DNA from 3 places in the Limosilactobacillus panis genome. Region 2 is predicted to be linked to each of the others. Evidence: predicted binding sites of a transcription regulator. Region 2 holds the regulator's gene; each other region holds the start of a gene.
The links. Region 2 encodes HrcA, which represses chaperone genes, less so after heat shock. Its sites were predicted from a motif close to TTAGCACTCNNNNNNNNNGAGTGCTAA; they were not measured.

Region 1 (7,945 bases), 500 kb from region 2:
AACAAACTGAACGTCCGGATTTTGCTTAGCAAGCTGGATGAAGTCGGGAACCCCCTTGCGTTCCTGAACCTGGCCGCTTCCCAGGACAACGAACTTATCTGCAGGTAGGCCGTACTTCTTACGCAGGGCGAAGTGTTGTTTAACATCCACCGGGTGAAAACGAGCGCTATCCACAAAGTTGGGAATATAGGTGATCTGCTCACGGGGAATCCCGTAGGCCACTAGCTTATCAATAAAGGACGGGTTAACGACCACCAGGTGATCCATCCGCTTATAAAAGGCAATTACATAACGATAAAAAATCCCACGAAATGGTTGTGGGATTTTCAAACTACCTTCCAGAGTCTCCGGCAAGAAATGCACGTAACCAACCTTTTGCCCCCGCTTCTTCGAAAAGGTCGAAAAATAAAAGGGCAAGTCAATCGTGTGGTAGTGGCTAATGTCACTCTTGCAATAGTGGTTTATTTCAATGTCAAATTCATCTTCAAAGTGCGTCTTCAGCAGGTTGATCAGTTCCAGGTAGGCACTGCCCACCCCTTGACCGGCAACCTTGTCCGCTGATGAAAACATCGTAATTTTAATCATCACTAACTCCTCGAACGATGAAATAGGCGACGGTGGTGCCGTGCCTTGGCAACTTCTCTTTCAGCCAGCGTCCTTTGACAATCGCGGTAGTATTCAACGACCCGCTTGGCAAAAACTTCCGCCGAAATAGCGTGCAGCTTTACCTGGCGCTTCCGGTGGGACTCCTCGGTCCCAGGGTTATTCAGGTAGTGAATGACCCCCTTGACCAGGTCTTCTCGCTTTTGGAAGCTCACCCCAATTGCCGGATCATCAATCAGTTCGTCCGTATAGACGCTGCGCATGACAACGATTGGCAAGCCCGAAGCCAGGGCCTCATCGTAAGTTAGTCCCTGAGACTCGGAATCTGATGCAGACACAAAGACATCCGCCATTTGATAATAATGGTGGACATCATCATTCTTGATTTCTCCCGCAAACTGAACATGGGATCCCAAGTCCATCTGGCGAACCTGCCGTTCCAATGTTTTCCGGGCGGGCCCGTCACCAACAATCAAAAGCTGGGCAGCCGGATTTTGGGCTAAGATATCGGGCATGGCATCAATTAAGGTATGAATGTTTTTCTCGTAAGCCAGCCGACTCAAGGAAAGGAGGACCGGCGTGTCATCTTCGTAGCCATACTTAGCACGGAGGGCGTGAACCGCTGCTGGCGAGTCCTGGTGCTGGTACACCCGCAGGTTGATTCCCGTCGGAATAATCCGGATGGGTGCTGTGACGTCATACGACCGCAGAGTATCCAGAACCCGTTTACTCGGGGCAATCACCCCGTCGATATTATGCATGTAAAGACGTGCATAGGTTGCCACATTTTTCGGCTTGACAATGTGACCGTTGGCTATGTAATGAAGATAATCTTGGTACATCGTGTGGTAGGTGTGTAGGCAAGGAATGTCCAGCTCATGAGCCACCAACTTACCAATCATCCCCAGCGCAAACTCGGTCTGGTTATGAACAACGTCGAGGTGAAACCGCCGGGCCAAGTGAACCGCCCGGATACCACCCCGGATAGCAATTCGCCGGTCCGTGAAGGAGACAAAGGGGATACTAGCAAAGCGATAGATGCCGTTTTCAACATCGTCCTTCTTTGCCTGGGGATCAGTCGTCGTAAAGATATACACGTGATGCCCCTGAGCAGTCAGCTCATCGCGGAGGGTCTTAATGGAAGTTGCTACTCCACTAACCTGAGGAAAATATGTATCTGTAAAAAGACCAATATTCACGCTAACTGCTCCTATCTTTTCGTTTTCGCATAATGTTAATTATTATACTAAAGAGCCCCCTCTTTAGCAAAAGACACATTTCTCCTATTGTAAGATGATTCCGTGCTATCGACAAGGCCGCGTTTACGAGATTAATTTTTTCTTAAATAGCGGCAAATTAAAAGGCACCGGCCGCTCACTACGACCGGTGCCATCCTATAAAATCCCTACTCTAAGTTATTTTCTTTTAAGAACTTCTTCACCATGGCGGTTACCGCACTAGCGGTCTGGGCATTTAAAGACCGGTGAACGAGCGGTTGGAGCTGACGAGTGTTCATCTGCTTAATCAAGGACCGGATGTGAAGAATCTGACCACTGTTCATCGAGAACTCATCCAGGCCCATCCCCATCAGCAATGGTGTAGCTAAGGGGTTACCGGCCATCTCACCGCACATGCCGACCCACTTACCTTCCGCATGGGCTGCGTCAATCACCCGCTTGACGGTCCGCAGCACAGCCGGGTGGAGTTCCTGGTAGAGGTAGGCGACTCTGGCATTCCCCCGGTCAGCCGCAAAGAGGTACTGAATCAGGTCATTGCTGCCGATGCTAAAGAAATCAACGTCCTGGGCGAAGAGGTCGGCCATCATTGCCACCGACGGAATTTCCAGCATCATCCCCACCTCGATGTTGTCGGCAACCGGCACCCCGGATTTTTCCAAGGATGCCTTCTCCTCATCTAAGATCTGCCGCGCCTGGCGGAATTCCTCAATCGTGGCCACCATTGGGAACATGATGGCTAACCGTCCATAGACCGACGCCCGGAGCATCGCCCGCAATTGGGGACGCAGGATCTCCGGCTTAGCCAAGCCAATCCGAATGGCCCGAAAACCCAGGTAAGGGTTGGCCTCGTGCGGGAGAGGTACCATCTCCAAGCGCTTATCACCGCCCACATCCAAGGTCCGGGTAACCACCCGGTGCTGGTTCATCGCGGCTACGAACTGCTTGTAGGCACTAAACTGCTGGTCCTCACCCGGCAGCTTAGTCTGGTTCATATACAAAAACTCAGTCCGCAAAAGGCCAATTCCCTCGGCCCCATTGTTCTGAGCATCTTGGATGTCCGCAAGCGTACCAACGTTGGCCGCAACCTCAAAGTGACGACCATCCTGGCTGATGGTTTCCTGGTTCCGCAACGCACCCCAGGCCTCTTGCTCTCGGGCAAACCTGCCGGCAAGGAGGCGGTACTTTTCAAGCTCGCCTTCCGACGGATTAACGACCACCTTGCCGTGAATACCGTCAACCACCAGGAGGTCTCCATCCTTAATCGCCGCCGTGGCCTTCTTCGTTCCGACAACCACCGGCAGGGAAAGGGTCTTACTCATGATTGTGAAATGGGAGGTCCGCCCCCCGGTATCCGTGACCAGGCCCGCGACGTAGCGCCGGTCAAACTGGGCCGTATCCGTTGGGGTGATGTTATTAGCCACGATAATTGCCCGGTGGTCGAGTTGCTTGGGATTCGGGAGTTTAACGCCAAGGAGGTGGCTCAACAGGCGCTTGGCTAGGTCACGCATTGCCATCCCCCGCGCCTGAAGGTAGTCATTATCATTTAGGCGTTCAAAGATGGCCATGTAGTGATCCGCCACCTTTTGGACCGCCCACTCCGCCGTAATCTGCTCGCTGACGATGTGTTGTTCAATTGAATCAAATAAAACGGGGTCGTCCAGCATTGCCAGTTGTGTATCAACAACCGTTGCCGCCCGCTGACCAAGGCGCCGGTGGGCCTGGTCACGGATTGCATGCAGTTCTTGGCGGCTTAACGCAAAAGAATCATGAAGCCTGGCGACCTCATGATTCTTATCACTAATATGCTGTTTTTGAACCGGAAGTTCTGACCCCACTAATAGGTAAGCAGGCGCAATCGCAATCCCACTGCTGGCTGCTAACCCATTAAGCAGCAAAGACATTAGTCAGTCAATCCTTCCTTCTTCATGGTTTCAGCAACGGCATCTAAAGCATCCTTTTCATCGTCACCACTAGCCGTGATCGTAACCTTAGCATTTTGACCAACACCAAGAGACATAACACCCATGATGGACTTCAAGTTAACGCTCTTGCCTTCATATGACAATGTTACATCAGAAGCAAACTTTGAAGCAGCTTGAACCAGGATGGTTGCTGGACGTGCATGAATACCAGTTTCAGCAGTAATTGTAAAATCGCGTTTTTCCATTTTTAATCAGTCTCCTTCGAGCAGATTTACTTTTACCAGTGCTTATTTTAGCACTGATACACCTCGATAGATATATTTTAGCAATTGTAAGCGGTAAATACAAGGTGGTCAAAGGGCATCTTACCGTTTAATCATCCGGTAAATTATCTTGCCACCAATGTGGGCCTGCCCCGTAATCTGGGTCCGGTACGGGTAGGCATGATAGATTCGTTGGAACTCCTGAAAGTTATCAGGGCCAATCTCAAACTGGTCAATTTTGCCGGCGCGCAGTTCGTCAAGCTCCTGCTTAAAATCACGTTCTGCCAAGCGTTCCCACCTCCAAATATGATTTCTATTCCTATTATACACACCCGGTCCCTAATTTTAGCAAACAATTACAAAGAGTGCTAAAATGAAACGTGATCAATCCTTACTTTTTCTAAAGGGCAGTCATATTTCTTGCACAGCGATAAAAAGTAAGTATAATGTAATCAATGGTCAAGAAAGGTCAAACATACTTTGACCATATTTTTCAGGGAGGTACTAATAATAGATGCTTTGTCAAAATTGTCATCGGAATCCAGCGACGATCCACTTACAAATGAGTTTTAACGGTCAGCGGATTCAAGTTGACCTCTGCCAAGAATGCTATCAAAAATTACAAAACTTACAAGCAAATATGATGAACGGGGGTAACGGAATGAATAACTTCGGTTTTGGAAACCTCGAAGACTTTATGAACGCAATGAACAACATGCAAGGCCAAGCCGCGAGCGCTAATGGTCAAAATGCCAATACCCAAAACCAACGCCGGGGTGGCGGCCGTAATGGCAAGGGAATCCTCGGCCAATACGGCATTAACATGACCGACCTGGCCCGCCAAGGCAAGATTGACCCAGTGATCGGCCGGGATAAGGAAATCAACCGGGTCATTGAAATTTTGAACCGGCGGACAAAGAACAACCCAGTTCTGATTGGTGAAGCCGGGGTTGGTAAGACGGCTGTTGTTGAAGGGCTCGCCCAATCCATTGTTTCTGGTCAAGTGCCAGAGAAGCTGGCTAACAAGGAAATTATCCGCTTGGATGTTGTATCCCTTGTTCAAGGGACCGGAATCCGGGGCCAATTCGAACAACGGATGCAACAATTAATGAAGGAAGTTCAAAAGAACAAGAACATTATCCTCTTCATCGACGAAATCCACGAAATCATGGGCGCCGGAAATGCTGAGGGTGGCATGGACGCCGGAAACGTCTTGAAACCGGCCCTCGCTCGTGGTGACTTCCAGCTGATTGGGGCCACGACCTTAAACGAATACCGGAAGATTGAAAAGGATGCCGCCCTCGCCCGACGGTTCCAACCAGTCCAAGTTGACGAACCAACTGTTGAAGAAACTATCCAGATCTTGAACGGAATCAAGGGTCGCTACCAGGACTACCACCACGTCAAGTACACTAACGCGGCAATTGTGGCAGCAGCCAAGCTTTCTGACCGCTACATCCAAGACCGCTTCCTGCCGGACAAGGCGATTGACCTGATGGACGAGGCCGGTTCGCGGAAGAACCTGACCTTAAAGACGGCCGATCCTAACATGATTGAAAACGAGATCCATACTGCCGAGGCTCACAAGCAACAGGCGGTTGACAATCAGGACTACGAAAAGGCTGCCTTCTACCGTGACCAGGTTACCCGCCTGGAAAAGGCCAAGAAGGATGCCGAAGAAAATCACACTGAAGAATCAGCAACGGTTACCGATAAGGACATGCAAAAGATTGTTGAAGAAAAGACCAACATCCCCGTTGGTGACCTTCAGCAACAAGAAGAAAACCAGCTCCGCGACTTAGATAAGAAGCTTGAGGCCCACGTTATTGGTCAAAACCAAGCCGTGGACAAGATCGCCCGGGCCATTCGCCGGAACCGGATTGGCCTGAACAAGTCCGGCCGGCCAATTGGTTCCTTCCTATTCGTTGGCCCTACCGGGGTCGGGAAGACCGAAACCGCCAAGCAACTGGCCAAGCAGCTCTTTGGTTCCAAGGATGCCATGATTCGGTTCGACATGTCCGAATACATGGACAAGACTTCCACTTCCAAGCTGATTGGGGCCGCTCCTGGTTACGTTGGTTACGAAGAAGCTGGTCAACTGACCGAACAAGTTCGGCGTCACCCTTACAGCCTGATCCTGTTGGATGAAGTTGAAAAGGCCCACCCGGACGTTATGCACATGTTCCTGCAGATCCTTGATGATGGTCGCCTGACCGATTCGCAAGGACGGACCGTCAGCTTCAAGGACACGATCATCATCATGACCTCGAACGCCGGGACCGGGGATGCCGTTGCTAGTGTTGGTTTTGGTGCCGAGGCATCTGGCTCGACCCACTCAATCATCGACAAGCTGACCAACTACTTCAAGCCCGAATTTCTGAACCGGTTCGACGACATCGTTCAGTTCAACGCCCTGACTAAGGACGACCTGATGAAGATCGTCAACCTGATGATCACCGACGTTAACACAATGTTGGCTGACCGGAAGCTCCACATTGATGTGCCAAAGGACGTCGCTGAAAAGCTGGTCGACCTGGGCTATGATCCAAAGATGGGTGCCCGTCCACTACGCCGGGTAATCCAAGAGCAGATTGAGGACCGGATTGCCGATTACGTTCTCGACCACAACGATGCCCACAAGCTGGCTGCCAAGTTAGACGATGACGGTAACATTACCGTTGTGGCGGCAGATGACACCGCTGCCCCTGCTCCAGAAATAGAAGAAGATAAGTAATAGATATCCGAAAAAGCTGGAGAGAAGAAATTCTCTCCAGCTTTTTTATGTCTCAATATAAAGCCAAACGCCGACGGACCTCCAGGACCGGGTAGGCAATCAGTGGGACCGCAAATGCTGCGAGAACCAGTTCCGCCACCCCATTGGTCGCCATGATTACCTCCAACGTTGGCAGGAGGTGGGCAACGTTAACCCCGTAAGCATGGGCAACTGCTGGCGTCCGGTAAAAAACGGCCACCATCCCCAAGACCAAAACAGTGTTGGTCAGACTCCCCACAATTCCGGCAGCAACCATTGCAACCTTATTTAACTTGGGCCAGTAACTAATGCCCCGGTAAACGGCACCCGCCACCAGGCCAATCATGATCCGCGGCAGAACCGATACCAGGGGGTTCACAAAGACGAGGGGCGCCAGCGGACTAGACGGGGCCACGAAGGCGCGGACCCAGGTAAGGAGCCCCCAGGTACCGCCGATAATGGCTCCATCGACGGGCCCCATAACAATTGCCACGATGATCACGGTCACGTGCATGGTCGTGATACTAAGCGGGCCCAGGGGAATATTACCAAAGAATGGCACAAAGTCTTGGATTAGAATAATTGCAATGAAAATCGCCCGGAGTGTGGTCCGGTGAATCTGCCAGTGTCTCATTTTTCACCCTACCTATCTATTGAATGCCCTAATTTTAACAGTTTGCTAAAGGAATAACCAGATATATACCAAAGGCGCGGCGGGTCCTGCAAAATGCGGTATAATATGATTAATAGATTCTGATAATGGGGTGGAAACATGCTAGGACATTTTAAGACTGGAAACCCAGTTTGGGTTTACTACATTGATATTGATAGTGGAGAAAATATCATGGCCCCCCAACTTTTGCGCGGGATTCAGGGCTGCAAGTACCACATCGATAAGAAAGAGTTCCCCCACTACCGCTTCATAAAGATGGAAGGACAAGCTAACGGAACTTTTGACATGCAGCGCCGTGACGTCAAGCTTTACTACCGGAAACAAAGCTGGCAAAACGTCGAGGACATTAACATCTACCTCCAAATCGACCAAACCACCAAAGTCTATGATACGGTCAACGGGATGCCAATCAACGACCCTGTTCCGGCAGGAATCGTTGTTAAGGCCTTCCACCGGGTTGATGCCGAGAGTGGTGACACCTGGTACGAGTTGGG
Region 2 (7,945 bases):
TAGCGTAGTTACCCTGGTCAGCATGGTCGTAGTTTGTATTCTGTACCGGTGCTGACTGATCTTCAACAGGCGCTGTTTGATTTGGTTGAGTTTGTTAGCCAGTCGCCACTACTGGTGCTGGCCTAGTATCGGCGGCAAAACTATTAGTTTGACTTAGCCAAAGAACAAAGCCGCAGCTGGTCATTGCCAGACAGCCAGCAGCAATCTTCTTTGCACGATTGAAATCGATTAACATTGTCTAATCCCCCAATAATAACATATTCTTTATTATTATACTCCTTTATGAAAGCGGTAACTAAAAAAAGCCAGGAAACCGGACACCTTGTCCCATTTTCTGGCTTAATTATTATTATATTAACGATCCTCAAAGGCGTCCTTAAGCTTATCTAAGACGGATTTTTTGACGCCCTTGACATCCTCACCACTGGCCGCAGCGAAGGCCATCATCGCCTCCCGTTGCCGTTTATTGAGGTTCTTCGGTGTTTTGACGTGGACAGTAACCTGCTCATCACCAGTCCCCTTACCATTCAAGTAAGGAACACCCTTCCCCCGTAAGCGGAAGTTGGTCTCGGATTGCGTTCCAGCAGGAACCTTTAGGTCAACGTCACCATGAACGGTCTTAACCTTGATTTCGTCCCCCAGTGCAGCTTGGGCAAACGAAATATCCCGGTCAACGTAAATAGTAGTGCCATCACGCCGGAAGTCTCGACTCGGGGTAACTCTGAAGACAATGTATAGGTCACCAGCCGGTCCACCGTTTTCACCAGCATCACCCTGGCCTTCAAGGCGCATCTGCTGGCCATCATCAACCCCAGCGGGAACTTTAACTTCCAGCTCGTGCTTTGCATGAACATGCCCACTACCGTGGCAGGTCTGGCACTGATCAGCAGCTTTAATTACCTTACCAGTCCCGTGACACTCTGGACAAGTGGTTTGGGTCTGCATACTCCCCAGAGGTGTCCGCCGTACAGTGACGATTACACCGCTTCCGCCACACCGTTTACAAGTCGTCGCGGACTTACCTGGTTTGGCACCGGTCCCGTGACAGGTTTTACATTGCTCATCACGATCGTACTTAATGGTCGTCGTTTTCCCAAAAATGGCATCCATAAACTTCAGCGTCATGGCATACTGGAGGTCCCGACCCTGACGCGGGGCAGTCGGGTTAGGCCGCCGACTGCCGCCACCACCAAAGAATTGGCTGAAGATATCATCAAAGCCACTGGCGCCGCCAAAGCCCTGACTACTAAAGCCGCCATTGCCAAAGCCACCAAAACCTTGGCCCGCTCCGGCCTGTGGACCAGCAGAACCAAACTGATCATACTGGGCCCGCTTTTGCGAATCACTTAAGACATCGTAAGCTTCATTAATCTTCTTAAATTTTTCTTCCGCACCAGGTGCATGGTTTACATCCGGGTGGTACTTAGCAGCGAGTCGCCGGTAAGCGTGTTTAATATCTGCTTCCGAGGCATCTTTTGAGACACCTAAAACATCGTAATAGTTTTCTTCTGCCATTTATATCCCTCACAACTTAATTGCTTGTATAGTTATACCACAGATCGGAAACGAAAGTAAAAGCCAAAGTCCTAAACTGTGGCCTTTGGCTTTTACAATGCATCTAGCAATTAGAAATTACTTCTTGTCGTCTGGGGTAACATCCTTGAAGTCACCATCAACGGTGTTGCCATTATCATTGCCCTTTTGGTTACCGTTATTGCCGGCATTGCCAGTAGGGTTTGCACCGCCCTGGGCATTCCCTTGAGCTCCTTGGGCCTGCTTGTAAAGCTTGACACTCAAGTCTTGGATAACCTTGTTGAGAGCGTCCTTCTTGGCCTTCATGTCATCAAGGTTACCGCTTTTCTTGGCCTTCTTCAGGTCGTCACGAGCACTTTCGGCCTTCTTGATGTCTTCGTCAGGAACCTTGCCCTTAACTTCCTTTAAGGTCTTGTCAACTTGGAAGAGTTCTTGGTCGACCTCATTCTTCAAGTCAACTTCTTCCTTCTTCTTCTTGTCGGCTTCAGCGTGTTCTTCGGCATCCTTCTTCATCCGTTCGATTTCTTCGTCGGACAGACCAGAGTTGGACTTGATAACAATCTTTTGTTCCTTACCAGTTCCCATGTCCTTGGCAGAAACGTTAACAATCCCGTTCTTATCAATGTCGAAGGTAACCTTAATTTGAGGAACACCACGAGGAGCAGCTGGAATGTCTGTCAGCTGGAAGTTCCCTAAGGTCTTGTTGTCGGCTGCCATTGGCCGTTCACCCTGAAGAACGTGAATATCAACGGCAGATTGATTATCAGCGGCCGTTGAGAAAATCTGACTCTTGGATGTTGGAATGGTCGTGTTCCGGTCAATCAACTTGGTGAAGACCCCACCCATGGTTTCAATACCAAGAGAAAGTGGTGTAACATCAAGTAGAACAACATCCTTAACATCACCGGTCAGAACCCCACCTTGGATAGCTGCACCAAGGGCAACGGCTTCATCAGGGTTGATGGAGTGGTTTGGTTCCTTACCAGTCAATTCCTTAACCATTTCTTGAACAGCTGGAATCCGGGTTGAACCACCGTTTAGGATAACCTCATCAATGTCATCAAATGAAAGGTCCGCATCCTTCAAAGCGTTCAATACTGGTTGCTTCGTCCGTTCAACCAGGTCATTAGTCAACTGGTTGAATTGGGCCCGGGTCAAACTCTTCTCCAAGTGCAGTGGACCATTTTCACCGGATGAAATGAATGGCAGGCTGATTTGAGCTTCTTGAACACCGGAAAGGTCCTTCTTCGCCTTTTCAGCGGCATCCTTCAACCGTTGCAAAGCCATCTTATCTTTAGAAAGATCAATCCCATGTTCCTGCTTAAAGCCGTCAATTAACCAGTCCATAATCTTTTGGTCGAAGTCATCCCCACCAAGGTGCGTGTCACCGTTAGTAGAAAGAACTTGGAAGACCCCGTCACCTAATTCCAAAATGGAGACATCAAACGTCCCACCACCAAGGTCGTAAACCAGAATCTTTTCATCCTTGTCCTTCTTGTCCAGACCGTAAGCCAGAGAAGAAGCAGTTGGTTCGTTGATAATCCGCTTAACGTCCAAGCCAGCGATCTTTCCGGCATCCTTAGTGGCTTGCCGTTGGGCATCGTTGAAGTAGGCAGGTACTGTAATAACAGCCTTGTTAACGGTGTCGCCAATGTAATCTTCCGCATACTTCTTGATGTATTGAAGAATCATTGCGGAGATTTCTTGTGGCGTGTACTTCTTGCCATCTACTTCAACTGTGTAGCCGGCTTCACCCATATGACTCTTGATAGAAGAAATCGTGTTCGGGTTAGTAATTGCTTGTCGCTTGGCAACTTCACCAACTTGGGTTTCACCATTCTTAAATGAAACAACGGATGGCGTTGTCCGACTTCCTTCTGGGTTAGTAATAATCTTGGGCTCGTTACCTTCCATAACGGCAACGGCGGAGTTAGTAGTACCTAAATCAATACCAATAATCTTGTTACTTGCCATTGTTTATCCCCTCTCTTATATTTTTATTGTGCCACAACAACCATTGCAGGACGCAGAACCCGGTCCTTCAGCTGGTAACCAGCTTGCAAGACTTTGACAACCGTTTCCGGTTTTTGATCACCCTTTACTGGGACGGTTTGAACCGCTTGGTGCAAGGTCGGATCAAAAATCTTTCCTTCTGCGGGGATCTCAGTGACCCCATGGTCCTTTAAGGCTGCCGTTAAGTGGTCGTGGACCATTTGAATACCCTTTTTTAGTTGTTGGCCATTTTCATCTTTAACTTCAATCGTGAGTGCCCGCTTAAGGTTATCAAGAACGGGAAGAACACTCTTTGCCAGGTCCTGACCATCATACTTCAAGATCTGGGCGCGTTCCTTATTAAAGCGGGTCGTCATATTTTGAATTTCCGCTTCGGCACGTAGATACTTGTCATCTTTATCCGCAAGTTGTTTTTTCAAGTCATCCACTTGCTTTTGCAACTTTTCACAGCGGTGGTGGCACTGACCCTTGTGGCCACCATGGTGTTCAGCTTTATTATCAGTCTGAGCAGCTTTGCCATCAGCTTTTGGCTGCTCTTCCTGCTTTTGCTTTTCTTCTTTTGCCAAATGACTCGCCTCCTATGAATCGTAATAGTGTCGGTAAAAGTCAAGTAGTCGCTTGGCTAACTCCTGACGAAAGGCATTTACAATTCCAATCGTCCGTGAGTAAGGCATCCTCGTGGGCCCTAAAACAGCAATGATTCCCTTACCATACTGGTCGACATCATAGCTTGCCGTAATTAGACTATAATCCTTTAACACCTGGTCCTTAGCAATTTCCGAGCCAATCCTGACGTTGACATCCTTATCATCAGATCCCGTGTCAAGAAGGTGCGACAACTCATCATTTTGATCAATTAGGCTATATAACACCTGCAGGGCTTGCGGATCTTGGTTATTAGAAAATCCCAAGATGTTAAGCCGCCCGCCGACAAAGAAGCGTTCCCGAGCGGCCCGGGAAACAACGTTGTCAAACAAGTCCAAGAAGCCGTCAGAACCATGCATATATTGCATGATCCGCTTTGGGATGTCATCATTCAGCCGTTTAACTACTTCAGTCAGCGGTCGCCCGACCAACTGATCATTAATCATCCTGATTACCGCTTGGAGTGCATCGGTATCAAAATTACGTGGCAGGGTAAACGACTGACTCTCGACGTCCCCACTGTCGGTAACCAAAATGGCAATCACCTTATGGTTACCCAACGGGACCACCCGAAAACCACTTAACCGGACATCGGGCTTTAGGGTAAATGCTGTGTAAGAAGTCAGGTCTGACAAGATATCTGCTGAATGCGAAACAATCTCATCAATCTTTTGAAAACTCGTCCCTAAAGAATTCTGGATAACAACCAGGTCATTATCCGTGAGCGCATTTGCATCCAGCAGATGATCGACGTAGTATCGGTAGCCACGCTTTGAAGGCACCCTCCCCGAGGACGAATACTCTTTTTTGATTAGCTGGTGATCTTCTAATACCGCCATCTCATTCCGGATTGTTGCTGAACTAACCTTAAATGGTAACTTTTCAGCGAGGTGCTTTGATCCTACCGGTTGACCGGTTGAGGTGTATTGACGTACAATCGCTTGCAGGATTGCCTTTTGTCGTTGTGTTAGCATTTTGATCACATCCCTTTTTTAGCACTCTTTAGGGCTAAGTGCTAAACACACTTAATAATATACCAATCACCTGTTTAAAAGTCAAGGAATGTCAAATTAAATCTAAGGAGATTTTACAATTGAGTACAGACAACCACCGTTACGTTCAACCTCATAATGCTCAAGAGGCCATGGAGCTCATCCAACGGCTCTTCAACAAGTACCGAAGTGCCCCATTAACCAACGAGCTGCTTGCCTACCATAATAACCTCATCTATCGTCTCCAATCCGATATCAAGGACGCTGCAAAAAAGGAGGGCAGTCCAAAGCGGGTTAAGGAGATCGACCAGATGACTAACATCATGCGCTCATGGACTAACCTCCGCTTAACCGGCCACCCATTTCACGGTAAAATGCACCACTTCCGATTGGTTACCACGGATGGGCCGAAGTTTAAACGGCAGGTCCACAAGATTCACCAGGGCAACAACCACCGGGCTAGTCGTCACTAGGGATTTTTTTGGGGGTGGAGAAACGAAAGGGCCCCAGTTAATATTACAGCACAGTACCCAAAGAGGACTTTAGCATTCGGGAAATCCGAATACTAAAGTCCTCTTTGTCCTTTCTAAAGGCTCACTCTTTTAATGAATTATCTGGCTTGTAATTGCTGGTGGTGCCTGCACGACCTGACGTGCCACTTGTTCATCATGCTTTATTTGTGCCACTAAACTAGTAGCATCCGCAAATTTTTGCTCACCACGAAGGTATTGGTACCAGCGAACCGTTACCTCTTCGCCGTAAACCATTTGGTCAAAGTCAAATAGGTAAATCTCAACGGTCAGCTGGTTGTGGTCACCAAAGGTAATATTATGGCCAACACTGGCCATCCCCCCGTACCAGTTTTCACCAATTTTAACATTAACCGCGTACACACCAATTCCTGGTATCCTCTCCCGTGATGGTGTCTCCACATTGATTGTGGGGAAGCCCAGGGTCCGGCCTCGAGCAAGGCCATGGACGACCAACCCCGTGGTCTGGTAATAGTAGCCTAATTCTTGGTTAGCAGTCTGAACGTCCCCGCGGTCAATTGCCTTCCGGATTGCCCGGGAACCAACCTTCTTGGTCGTGCCCGGATCAGTAAATTTAGGAACTGTTACCACAGTGAACCGGCCTCGCGCATAGGCAGGCAGGTTCGTCATAGTAGCAATTTTAGCCGGACCATAGGTGTGGTCAAAACCCGCCACCACGACTTGGCTATGAAAAGCGACGAGATAGTGGTCGACAAATTCTTGGGGAGTCTGGTTGGCAAAACTCGAGGTAAAACTAACTAGGTACACCAAGTCAACGCTGAGCTGTTTTAAAAGGGCTAACTTCCGGTCAGTAGTGGAAAGGTATTTAAAGCCGCCGGGATATTGCCGGTAAACAACTCCTGGTGCGTGACCATAGGTTAGGACTGCCAAGGGTAACTTCCGCTGGTCAGCAATTTGCCGTGCCCGCCGGATGACCGCTTGATGGCCACGGTGGACCCCATCGAAGAACCCCATCGCCAGCACTACCGGGCCGTCAGGAATTAATTGCTTGTTGATTGGGTGGTGTATTTTTATAACCTGCAATGTTGGGCCTCCTAGTTCGTCAAAAACATCTTTGTTGGCTGATAGGCGTGGTGGTGTGCATCAAAGTGGTAAAGCGCCTTAACTTGGTGACCATACTTGAGGACCAGCTCTGCTGCTGATGAGGAAAGCTCAGCTGGCTTTAGCCAACCCCCGTTCTGAACAGCTTTCCACTGGTCTGCGTTAAGCTCAACCGCCGGATAATCACGGAGGGCGTAATCAAGTGGATAAAGGTAATGGTTAATTGTCCCTGCTGTTACGGCGTCTTGAATATTCCCCAGACTTAGTGTCTGATCAAGGGTAAAGCCACCACTTTTTAGCCGGGTTAGCCAACTCATTGTTCCCGGATAGCCGAACCGCTTTGCCAACTCAACTACCAGTGTCCGTACATAGGTCCCTTTACTGCAGGCGACCTTAAAGCGGACCCGTTCTTCCTGCTTCCCCTGATCATAATCAGCACTTACCAGTTCAAACTTGTCAATCATCACGTGGCGAACTGGACGGTCAACACTTTTCCCCGCCCGTGCATATTCGTAAAGGCGTTTCCCCTTTACCTTTACCGCTGAATACATGGGTGGAATTTGGGTAACCGCCCCCGTCAACGTTGTCATCTGATCACGGATAACATCTGGGGGAATCTCCCTAGTTACCGGCTGGGCAGCAATCACCTCACCGTCAAGATCCTCCGTTGTCGTCGCCTTGCCGATTAACAGTTCACCCTGGTAAACCTTCCCTGACTGCATCAAGTACTCAACGACCTTCGTCGCCCTACCAATACAAATTGGCAGGACCCCATCAACAGACGGGTCTAGGGTCCCCGAGTGACCAATCTTTTTTGTCTTCAGTATTCGTCGCAGGCGGTTAACACAGTCAAAGCTGGTCATTCCCCGTTCTTTATATAAAGGAATAATTCCGTCCATTCGTTTGGTCCTCCGTATACAAAAAGGAGCAGGTCAAAGATTTACCCCGCTCCTCGTGTTTTAGTCAGTTACTTTTCTTGTTGATGAAGCTTATTGATCAGTTGGTCAATCCGACTGCCATAAGCTACGGACGGGTCACGTTCAAACTTGATCTCCGGTGTTTTAAAGATATTTAGGCGGGCGCCTAATTCAGAGCGGATTAAACCCGTGGCCTTATCCAAGCCTTCTTGGGTCTTTTCACCCGCCGAGGCCTTGTCAGACAAGATACTGT
Region 3 (7,945 bases), 400 kb from region 2:
CGGAGCTAACGTTGTTACGAGCGTTTTCGTCGATATCGATCAAATCAAGGCCACCATCCAGGACCTCACAAACCGCTTTAATAACCAATTAGAGATTAGTGAAGGTGAGAGGCGCTTTAATGAGCTTCCCTTTGAACCGCAAAAATAATTCAACTTCCAAACGGGAGTGAGACAGCACTAGATTGCTAGTTCGCTTTTCGACGCGAAGTTAGCCTGTAGGGAACTCCCGTCGAAACGAAGCAAGTCTTTAGAAAGCACAAAGAGGACTCTGGCGCTCGGAAGATCCGAACGTTAGAGCCTCTTTGTGTACTGTGCTATAGCATTTTCAACTATATAGGAGACTTATGTCACTCCCCCTATCTTTAGGGTAACAAAAAGTCCGGAACAATTATTTTCGTTCTGAACTAATTCTTAGGTTGTTTAAGTTAAAACAACTTCTAAAATATCAAGGACAATGATAAAGGCAAGTAAACTACCTAAGCCCCATAGTAGGTGGCGAGTATGGGGGTTACCCGCCTTAATTTTTTGCCAGTTAAAGCCCACATATGCAACTAGGATCAGCATACAACCAACGATTCCAGATAGTCCGGAATGAAAGCCCCGGTTATCAATCGAATAGCCGGCAGCGAATACCAACCCCAGTGCAAAGGCAAGCCCAAGTAGCGTCTCTTTTATCTTCATACTAGCCACCAGCTATTCATGTAAGTGGTAGTTGTAACTAGCAACGATGATATTTTCCCGCGAATTCAGCACTGCCCGTAGGCGAACACTGGTCTGGTTATGCAGTGCCAGTTGCCATGGGTGCTTAGGAATGAACTGGGGAACCAGAACCGTGGTTGAATAGTTCCGGGCCTCCGCCCGCTTAGCGATGACATCAACAAACCGCAATGTTGGTTTAGCAATTGACCGGTATGAGGAGTGAATATCTACGAAACGAACGTCAGGATATTCTGCTTTAAATTCATTAGCAGTCTTATGCTCTTTCCCCGGGTTCTCATCAAAGGAAACATGCATGGCGATAACGTAGTCGCCAATTGACCGGGCGTAGTTAATCGCCCCTCGGGTCACCCGAGTAACGTTACCGACCAGAACGATGACCGTGGCACCATCATAATCATGGAGCTGGACCTTCGTCTTTTCGGCCACCCGGAGTTGGGCAGCAACCTTAATGTAGTGCGAATGAATCCGGTGGAACATGTACAACAACAATGGCATGATGATTAGGTAAGGCCAGACATTATTGAAATGTTGCCAGAATAGGAAAGCCACCAGGCAAAGGGAAATTACGGCACCGATAAAGTTAATAAAAGCTTTTGCTAGCCAAATCCCCTGCCGGGTCCGGAACCAGTGAATAATCATCCCTGACTGGGAGAGCGTAAACGGTACAAAGACCCCCACAGCATATAGTGGAATCAGGTTATTCGTTTGCCCATGGAAAATCATGATTAAAATAATTGCCCCGATTGCCAGAGAAATAATTCCGTTAGAATAACCGAGCCGGTCTCCCCGGTCCATGAATGCGTGGGGCATGTACTTATCCTTAGCCATATTGAAGGCCAAAATTGGGAAGGCCGAGAAACCCGTATTAGCGGCGACTGCTAAGATCATTGCCGTTGATAGTTGTAACAGGTAAAAGCCAAGGCCGTGTCCCCCAAAGATTGTCAAAGCAATCTGAGAAAGGACGGTTGTTCGGCCATTCGGTACAATCCCAATGAAGAAGCTGAAGAAGATAATGGCAATAAAGAAGGTTGCCAGGATGGCACTCATAATTGCCAGAGTCGTTGCTGCGTTCTTCTCCTTTGGTTTATTAAAGTTCGGCACGGCATTGCTTACTGCTTCCACCCCCGTCAGTGAGGAGGAACCAGCCGAGAACGCCCGAATAAAGAGGACGTAGGACATCCCGGCAACCGGGGTTCCATAGTCCGCTGGTGCCTGGTAATGGATATGGCCAGTCATAATGTTGTAAATACCGACCGCAATCATAATAAAGATCATGATTACAAAGAAATAGACGGGCACCGTCAGGAAATTAGCACTTTCACTCATCCCCCGCAGGTTCATAAACATAATCAGTAAGACAATGATAATTGCAATTGGAATCAAAAACCGGTATAAGGCGGGGACGGCCGAGGTAATCGCTTCAACCCCAGAAGTCGTCGATACCGCGACGGTCAACATGTAGTCAACCAACAATGAGCCCCCGGCAAATAGGCCCCCATTGCTTCCCCAGTTCTCGGTGGCAACCACGTAGGCCCCACCACCGCTTGGGTATGCATGGATGATTTGCTGGTATGACAAGGTAATGGCCAATAGCAAGATCAGCACAATCGCGGCAATTGGAATTGAGTACCATAGTGCCGCTGCAGACAGTGCAACCAAGACCGTTGTAATTTGTTCAGGACCATAGGCAACTGACGAAATAGCATCTGACGAAAGTATTGCCAAAGCTTTAAACTTCGTAAGGTGCGTCTGCCCCTCATCAAGGGTTTTTAATGGTTTCCCAATTAATACACGTTTAAGATAACGCCACATAGCTATCCTCCCTACACATATATTTTTACTTTGATATTATTCCTTATGACTGAACAATGTTACAACTAATTATCCTACTTTGCAATTACCATTGCGACGATTATTTTACTTTTTGAGAAAATTTCCCGGGAAATAAAAAAAGAGGACTGAATAGTCCCCCTTCTTTATAGTTGAGTTTGTAATTACATCATAGCCGGACCTGGTTGTGCAGGTGCTTGTGGCTTGTCGTTAGCTTCTGGCTTGTCAGCAACAACGGCTTCCGTAGTCAGCAATAATGCGGATACAGAAGCAGCGTTTTGTAAGGCAGAACGGGTAACCATTGTTGGGTCAACGATTCCGGCCTTAACCATATCTTCGAACTTGCCATCAGCAGCGTTGTAACCAATACCGTCGTCTTGGTCCTTGAGTTCATTTACAATAACAGAACCTTCAACCCCGGCATTTTCAGCAATTTGACGAACAGGTGCTTCCAGAGCGGAAGTTACGATCTTAACACCAGTTAACTCATCACCAGTTGCGTCAATCTTTTCCAGAGCAGGAATGATGTTTACTAAGGCCGTTCCACCACCAGGAACGAATCCTTCTTCGACAGCAGCCCGCGTTGCGTTCAAGGCATCTTCGACACGGTACTTCTTTTCCTTCAATTCAGTTTCGGTTGCGGCACCAACCTTAACAACGGCAACACCACCAGAAAGCTTTGCCAACCGTTCTTGGAGCTTGTCCTTGTCAAAGTCAGAAGTGGTCTTGGCAATGGCTTGCTTGATTTGGTCAACCCGTTCGGCAATGGCTTCCTTAGCGCCGGAGCCATCAACAATGGTAGTGGCGTCCTTAGTAACCGTAACCTTGTTAGCTTGACCTAATTGATCAATCGTAACGTCCTTCAGGTTCATGCCCAGGTCATCAGAAATGACCGTACCACCGGTCAATACAGCGATATCTTGCAATTGGGCCTTCCGCCGGTCACCAAAGCCAGGAGCCTTAACGGCACATACGTTGAAGGTACCACGAATCTTGTTCAAAACAAGGGTTGGCAGAGCTTCACCGGTAATGTCATCGGCAATGATCAACAGAGCCCGGCCTTGCTGAACAACGTTTTGCAGTAATGGCAAGATGTCTTGAATATTGCTGATCTTCTTGTCAGTAATCAGGATGTATGGGTTATCCAAGTCAGCTTCCATCTTATCATTGTCAGTTACCATGTATTGAGACATGTAACCACGGTCAAAGCTCATCCCTTCAACCACGTTAACACTCGTGTCAACACCACGAGAATCTTCAATGGTGATAACACCATCGTGGCCAACCTTTTCCATGGCGTCAGCAATTAACTTACCAACTTCAGGGTTAGCAGCTGAAATAGAAGCGATTTGTTCAATGTCACTCTTGGTCTTAACGTCGTGTGACATCTTCTTTAATGCATCAACTGCAACTGCAGTAGCCTTTTCAATCCCGCGACGAATACCAACTGGGTTAGCACCAGAAGTAACGTTCTTCATTCCGGCATTGACAATTGCTTGGGTTAAAACGGTAGCAGTAGTAGTACCGTCACCAGCAATGTCGTTGGTCTTGGAAGCAACTTCGGCAACCAGCTTAGCACCCATGTTTTCGAATGGATCTTCTAATTCAATGTCCTTAGCAATCGTAACACCATCATTAGTGATGTTTGGATTACCATACTTTTGACCTAAAACAACGTTCCGACCCTTCGGACCCATGGTGGTCTTAACAGTGTCAGCTAACTTATCAACACCGGCAAGCATTGCACTCCGTGCGTCTTCAGCAAATTTAATATCTTTTGCCATTAATTGTCACCTCAAAAATAGAATAGATTTTATTTAAGCGATTATATTATGATTCAACAACTAGTCGAGAACTGCGACTAAGTCCTTTTCGTGAACAACCAGGTATTTTTCACCGTCGTATTCAACTTCATTGCCGGCATACTTGTCAAACAATACCCGGTCGCCTTCCTTAACAGCTGGAGCAAGCTTTTGTCCATTGTCGAGGGTCCGACCCTCACCAATGGCAATAACCTTACCAGTAGTTGGCTTTTCCTTTACGTTGGAAGCAAGGACAATTCCGCCAACTGTCTTTTCTTCTTCAGTTTCAGCTTTAAGAACAACGCGATCTCCTAATGGTTTTAACACGTTAATCCCTCCATCTTGTTAATTTATTATTTGCTTTTAGCACTCTCACTTGTTAAGTGCTAACCGCAATTTCTACTATACCATCTTTCTTTTAAAAAGCAATAATAAAGTTTGACTAATTTTGACTTTTAAATTTATGCCAACATTCACACATAAACAAAAAGGGGTTGTGACATAAGTCTCCTATATAGTTAAAAATGCTACAACGCAGTACACAAAGGGACTCTAGTGTTCGGAAAATCCGAACACTAGAGTCCTCTTTGTGCTTTATAAAGACTTGTTTCGCGTCGAAAAGCGAACTAGCAAGCTAGTTCTGTTTCACTCCCTCTTCCAAACTAGAAAAGGCAATACAAGCTCACCATTTTCCTAGTCGTTGTCATTAGAGTAGTTCTTAATGAAGTAGATTAAGGTTTGTAATTCATTTGTCAAATCAATATTTTGGACCTGAACACCTTTTGGAACGGACAGGCGAACAGGTGAGAAGTTCAAGATTCCTTTTACCCCCGCATCGACAAGCTGGTCAGTAACGTCCTGGGCCTTGTCTCCTGGTACAGTTAAGATAACGATATCAATCTGCTGTTCTTGTAACTGCTTTTTAATATCGCTAGCCGGGTAAACGGGAATCCCGCTCTTAATCTTGTTTGCCAGCTCTGGTTTGTTGTCAAAGGCAGCACTGATTCGCAGGTTAGTATCTTGGTGGAAGTTGAAGTTCAACAAAGCACTCCCTAAACTGCCGACTCCAACCAGAGCAACACTTACCAGGGAATCCTGGTGCAAGATTACCTTAAAGAACTTCAAAAGACTGGCAACGTCATAGCCGTAACCCCGCTTTCCGAGTTCACCAAAGTAAGAGAAGTCCCGCCGAATGGTTGCGGAATCAACCTGAACAGCCTCCGATAATTCAGTCGAGGAAACCCGTTCCTTCTTTGCGTTTAGTAATATCGTCAAATAACGATAATAAATTGGTAAGCGTCGTGCTGTTGCGCGTGGTATCTTTTTGGTAGCCATCTTTGTCCCCCTGTTTCTTTACTCCAACCATGGTTATTCTCCCGGTCAATTACCGGATTCTTAGGATTTTTAACTGGTTGGGTACACTTGTGAAATTCGTTTCCTAATTATTCTAGCAATTTTCATTAATTTTGTGAAGCGGTATACAAAACAATTTCACCTTTTTAAATAAATTGAAATGAAATCTGCTAAAATAAACACTGTTATCATATGATTTAGCGAGGTTTCAAAATGATTCTTTTGCAAGCAAATGACGTCATGCGTCGTTTTGGCGCGGATGTATTGTTCCATAATATTAACCTGCAGGTCCAAGACCACGGGCGAACCGCCTTGGTAGGTCGCAATGGTGCAGGAAAAACAACCCTCTTAAAAATGATCGCTGGAATTACCACTCCCGACGAGGGGACCATCAGTAAGGTCAAAAATTTAAGCATTGGTTACCTAGCCCAGGACCAAGGACTTGATAGCCAAAACGCAATTTGGGCAGAACTGGATACCGTCTTTGCCCCTCTTCATGAGCAGGAAAAGAAAATTCGTCAGTTAGAAGAACAGCTGGCGAGTCTCGACACCACTAGTTCTCAATACCAACAAGTTATGACTACTTATGACCGCCTGCAAACCAACTATAAGAAGGAAAGCGGCTTTGAATATGAGTCCCGGATGCGGGGAATCCTGACGGGCTTTGGCTTTGGCGAGGAGTATTACAATACGCCCGTCAACGCCCTTTCCGGTGGTCAGAAAACAAAGCTAGCACTGGCCAAGATCCTCCTCCAGGCCCCCAATTTGCTAATTCTTGACGAACCGACCAACCACCTGGACATGAACGTCTTGGCCTGGTTAGAAGATTACCTAAAGAGTTACCAGGGGGCCCTGCTAGTGGTATCCCACGACCGTTACTTCTTAGACCACGTGGTTAAGGATGTATACGACCTGGATAACCGCACACTAGTTCATTACACCGGTAACTATACCCAGTTTGTCCAACACAAGCAGGAACGACTGAAGGCAGAATGGAAGCACTACGACCAGCAGCAAAAAAAGATTGCCAAACTAGAGGACTTTGTTAACCGCAACATCGTCCGTGCTTCAACCACTAAACAAGCCCAGGCGCGGCGGAAACAGCTTGAAAAGATGAACCGGCTTGAGCGGCCAACCACTGATGATAAGTCTATTCACTTCCACTTTCATAGTGACAAAGCCAGCGGTAACGAGGTGTTAGACGTTGACCACTTGAAGATTGGCTATGAAAACCAGGTTCTGGCCGGTCCCCTCTCCTTCACCGTTCGCAAGCCCCAGCGAATTGGGATTATCGGCCCCAATGGGATTGGTAAGTCCACCCTTTTAAAGACTATCCTGCACCGCATCCCCGCCATCAGTGGAACCATCAAATTGGGTGCCAATCTTGATATTGGTTACTATGACCAGGAACAGCAGCAACTGCACGCGGACAAGACGGTCCTCAATGAAGTGTGGGACGACCATCCGGAAGTCCCCGAAAAGGATATTCGATCCTTACTAGGCAGCTTTCTCTTTGTGGGAGACGATGTTTACAAGGTTGTCCACGATCTCTCCGGGGGTGAAAAGGCCCGGCTAGAACTGACAAAGCTTTCTTTCAAGCCAATCAACTTCTTGATCCTCGATGAACCGACCAACCACCTGGATATCGACAGCCGGGAAGTCCTCGAAAGTGCTATCAACGAATTCACCGGCACAGTTCTCTTTGTTTCCCACGACCGATACTTCATCAACCAGGTAGCCACCGATATCCTTGACATGCAAAAGGACGGTGTCACCCACCACGTCGGCAACTATGACGACTACCTTGCCCAGGGAGCGGCGGCCCCAACGCCAACAACAACAACAACTCCGGGCAGCAAAAAGAAGGCTACTGCCTCCAAGGGTAAGCAATCCTACAAGCAAAGTAAGGAACAACAGCGGGCCCGGCGGAAATTACAACGGGCTGTTGACGGTCTAGAAGACCGGATGGGCCAGCTTGAAAAAGAGCAACAGTCAATTGAGGAAAAGATGGCCCAGCCAGACATTGCGACCGACATCGGTAAACTTACCGACCTCCAAAAGCAGCTCGACCAACTTAAGGATAAATCAGACAAGGTGGAGCTTGCCTGGACGGAAGCTGCCGAGAAGCTTGAAAAATTTGACCAACAAAACTAATGACGCTAATGCAAAGAGGCAGGCGAGAAAAAATGTTTTCTCGCCTGCCTCTTTTATCTTCTTTAGAATAAATTCAACTTGCCAAT

Region 1: a site for HrcA is predicted at 4,372-4,398, ahead of KZE55_RS07220 (ATP-dependent Clp protease ATP-binding subunit). Genes of this name have one in related genera too.
Region 3: a site for HrcA is predicted at 4,716-4,742, ahead of groES (co-chaperone GroES). Genes of this name have one in related genera too.

The regions. Positions count from the first base shown of each region.
Region 1 covers NZ_CP081855.1:1,478,313-1,486,257, forward strand. The annotation lists gene KZE55_RS07195 (glycosyltransferase family 4 protein) at 1-585, opposite strand, end outside; gene KZE55_RS07200 (glycosyltransferase family 4 protein) at 588-1,802, opposite strand; gene ptsP (phosphoenolpyruvate--protein phosphotransferase) at 2,009-3,742, opposite strand; gene KZE55_RS07210 (phosphocarrier protein HPr) at 3,742-4,008, opposite strand; gene KZE55_RS07215 (hypothetical protein) at 4,129-4,314, opposite strand; gene KZE55_RS07220 (ATP-dependent Clp protease ATP-binding subunit) at 4,541-6,760, shown strand; gene KZE55_RS07225 (ECF transporter S component) at 6,813-7,412, opposite strand; gene KZE55_RS07230 (MucBP domain-containing protein) at 7,551-7,945, shown strand, end outside.
Region 2 covers NZ_CP081855.1:981,919-989,863, reverse strand. The annotation lists gene KZE55_RS04815 (hypothetical protein) at 95-235, opposite strand; gene dnaJ (molecular chaperone DnaJ) at 355-1,515, opposite strand; gene dnaK (molecular chaperone DnaK) at 1,633-3,507, opposite strand; gene grpE (nucleotide exchange factor GrpE) at 3,531-4,112, opposite strand; gene hrcA (heat-inducible transcriptional repressor HrcA) at 4,125-5,165, opposite strand; gene KZE55_RS04790 (hypothetical protein) at 5,336-5,656, shown strand; gene ribF (riboflavin biosynthesis protein RibF) at 5,786-6,757, opposite strand; gene truB (tRNA pseudouridine(55) synthase TruB) at 6,769-7,674, opposite strand; gene rbfA (30S ribosome-binding factor RbfA) at 7,743-7,945, opposite strand, start outside.
Region 3 covers NZ_CP081855.1:578,539-586,483, reverse strand. The annotation lists gene KZE55_RS02690 (YigZ family protein) at 1-148, shown strand, start outside; gene KZE55_RS02685 (hypothetical protein) at 421-681, opposite strand; gene KZE55_RS02680 (APC family permease) at 694-2,532, opposite strand; gene groL (chaperonin GroEL) at 2,715-4,334, opposite strand; gene groES (co-chaperone GroES) at 4,395-4,679, opposite strand; gene KZE55_RS02665 (redox-sensing transcriptional repressor Rex) at 5,046-5,687, opposite strand; gene KZE55_RS02660 (ABC-F family ATP-binding cassette domain-containing protein) at 5,919-7,859, shown strand; gene KZE55_RS02655 (pyridoxal phosphate-dependent aminotransferase) at 7,922-7,945, opposite strand, start outside.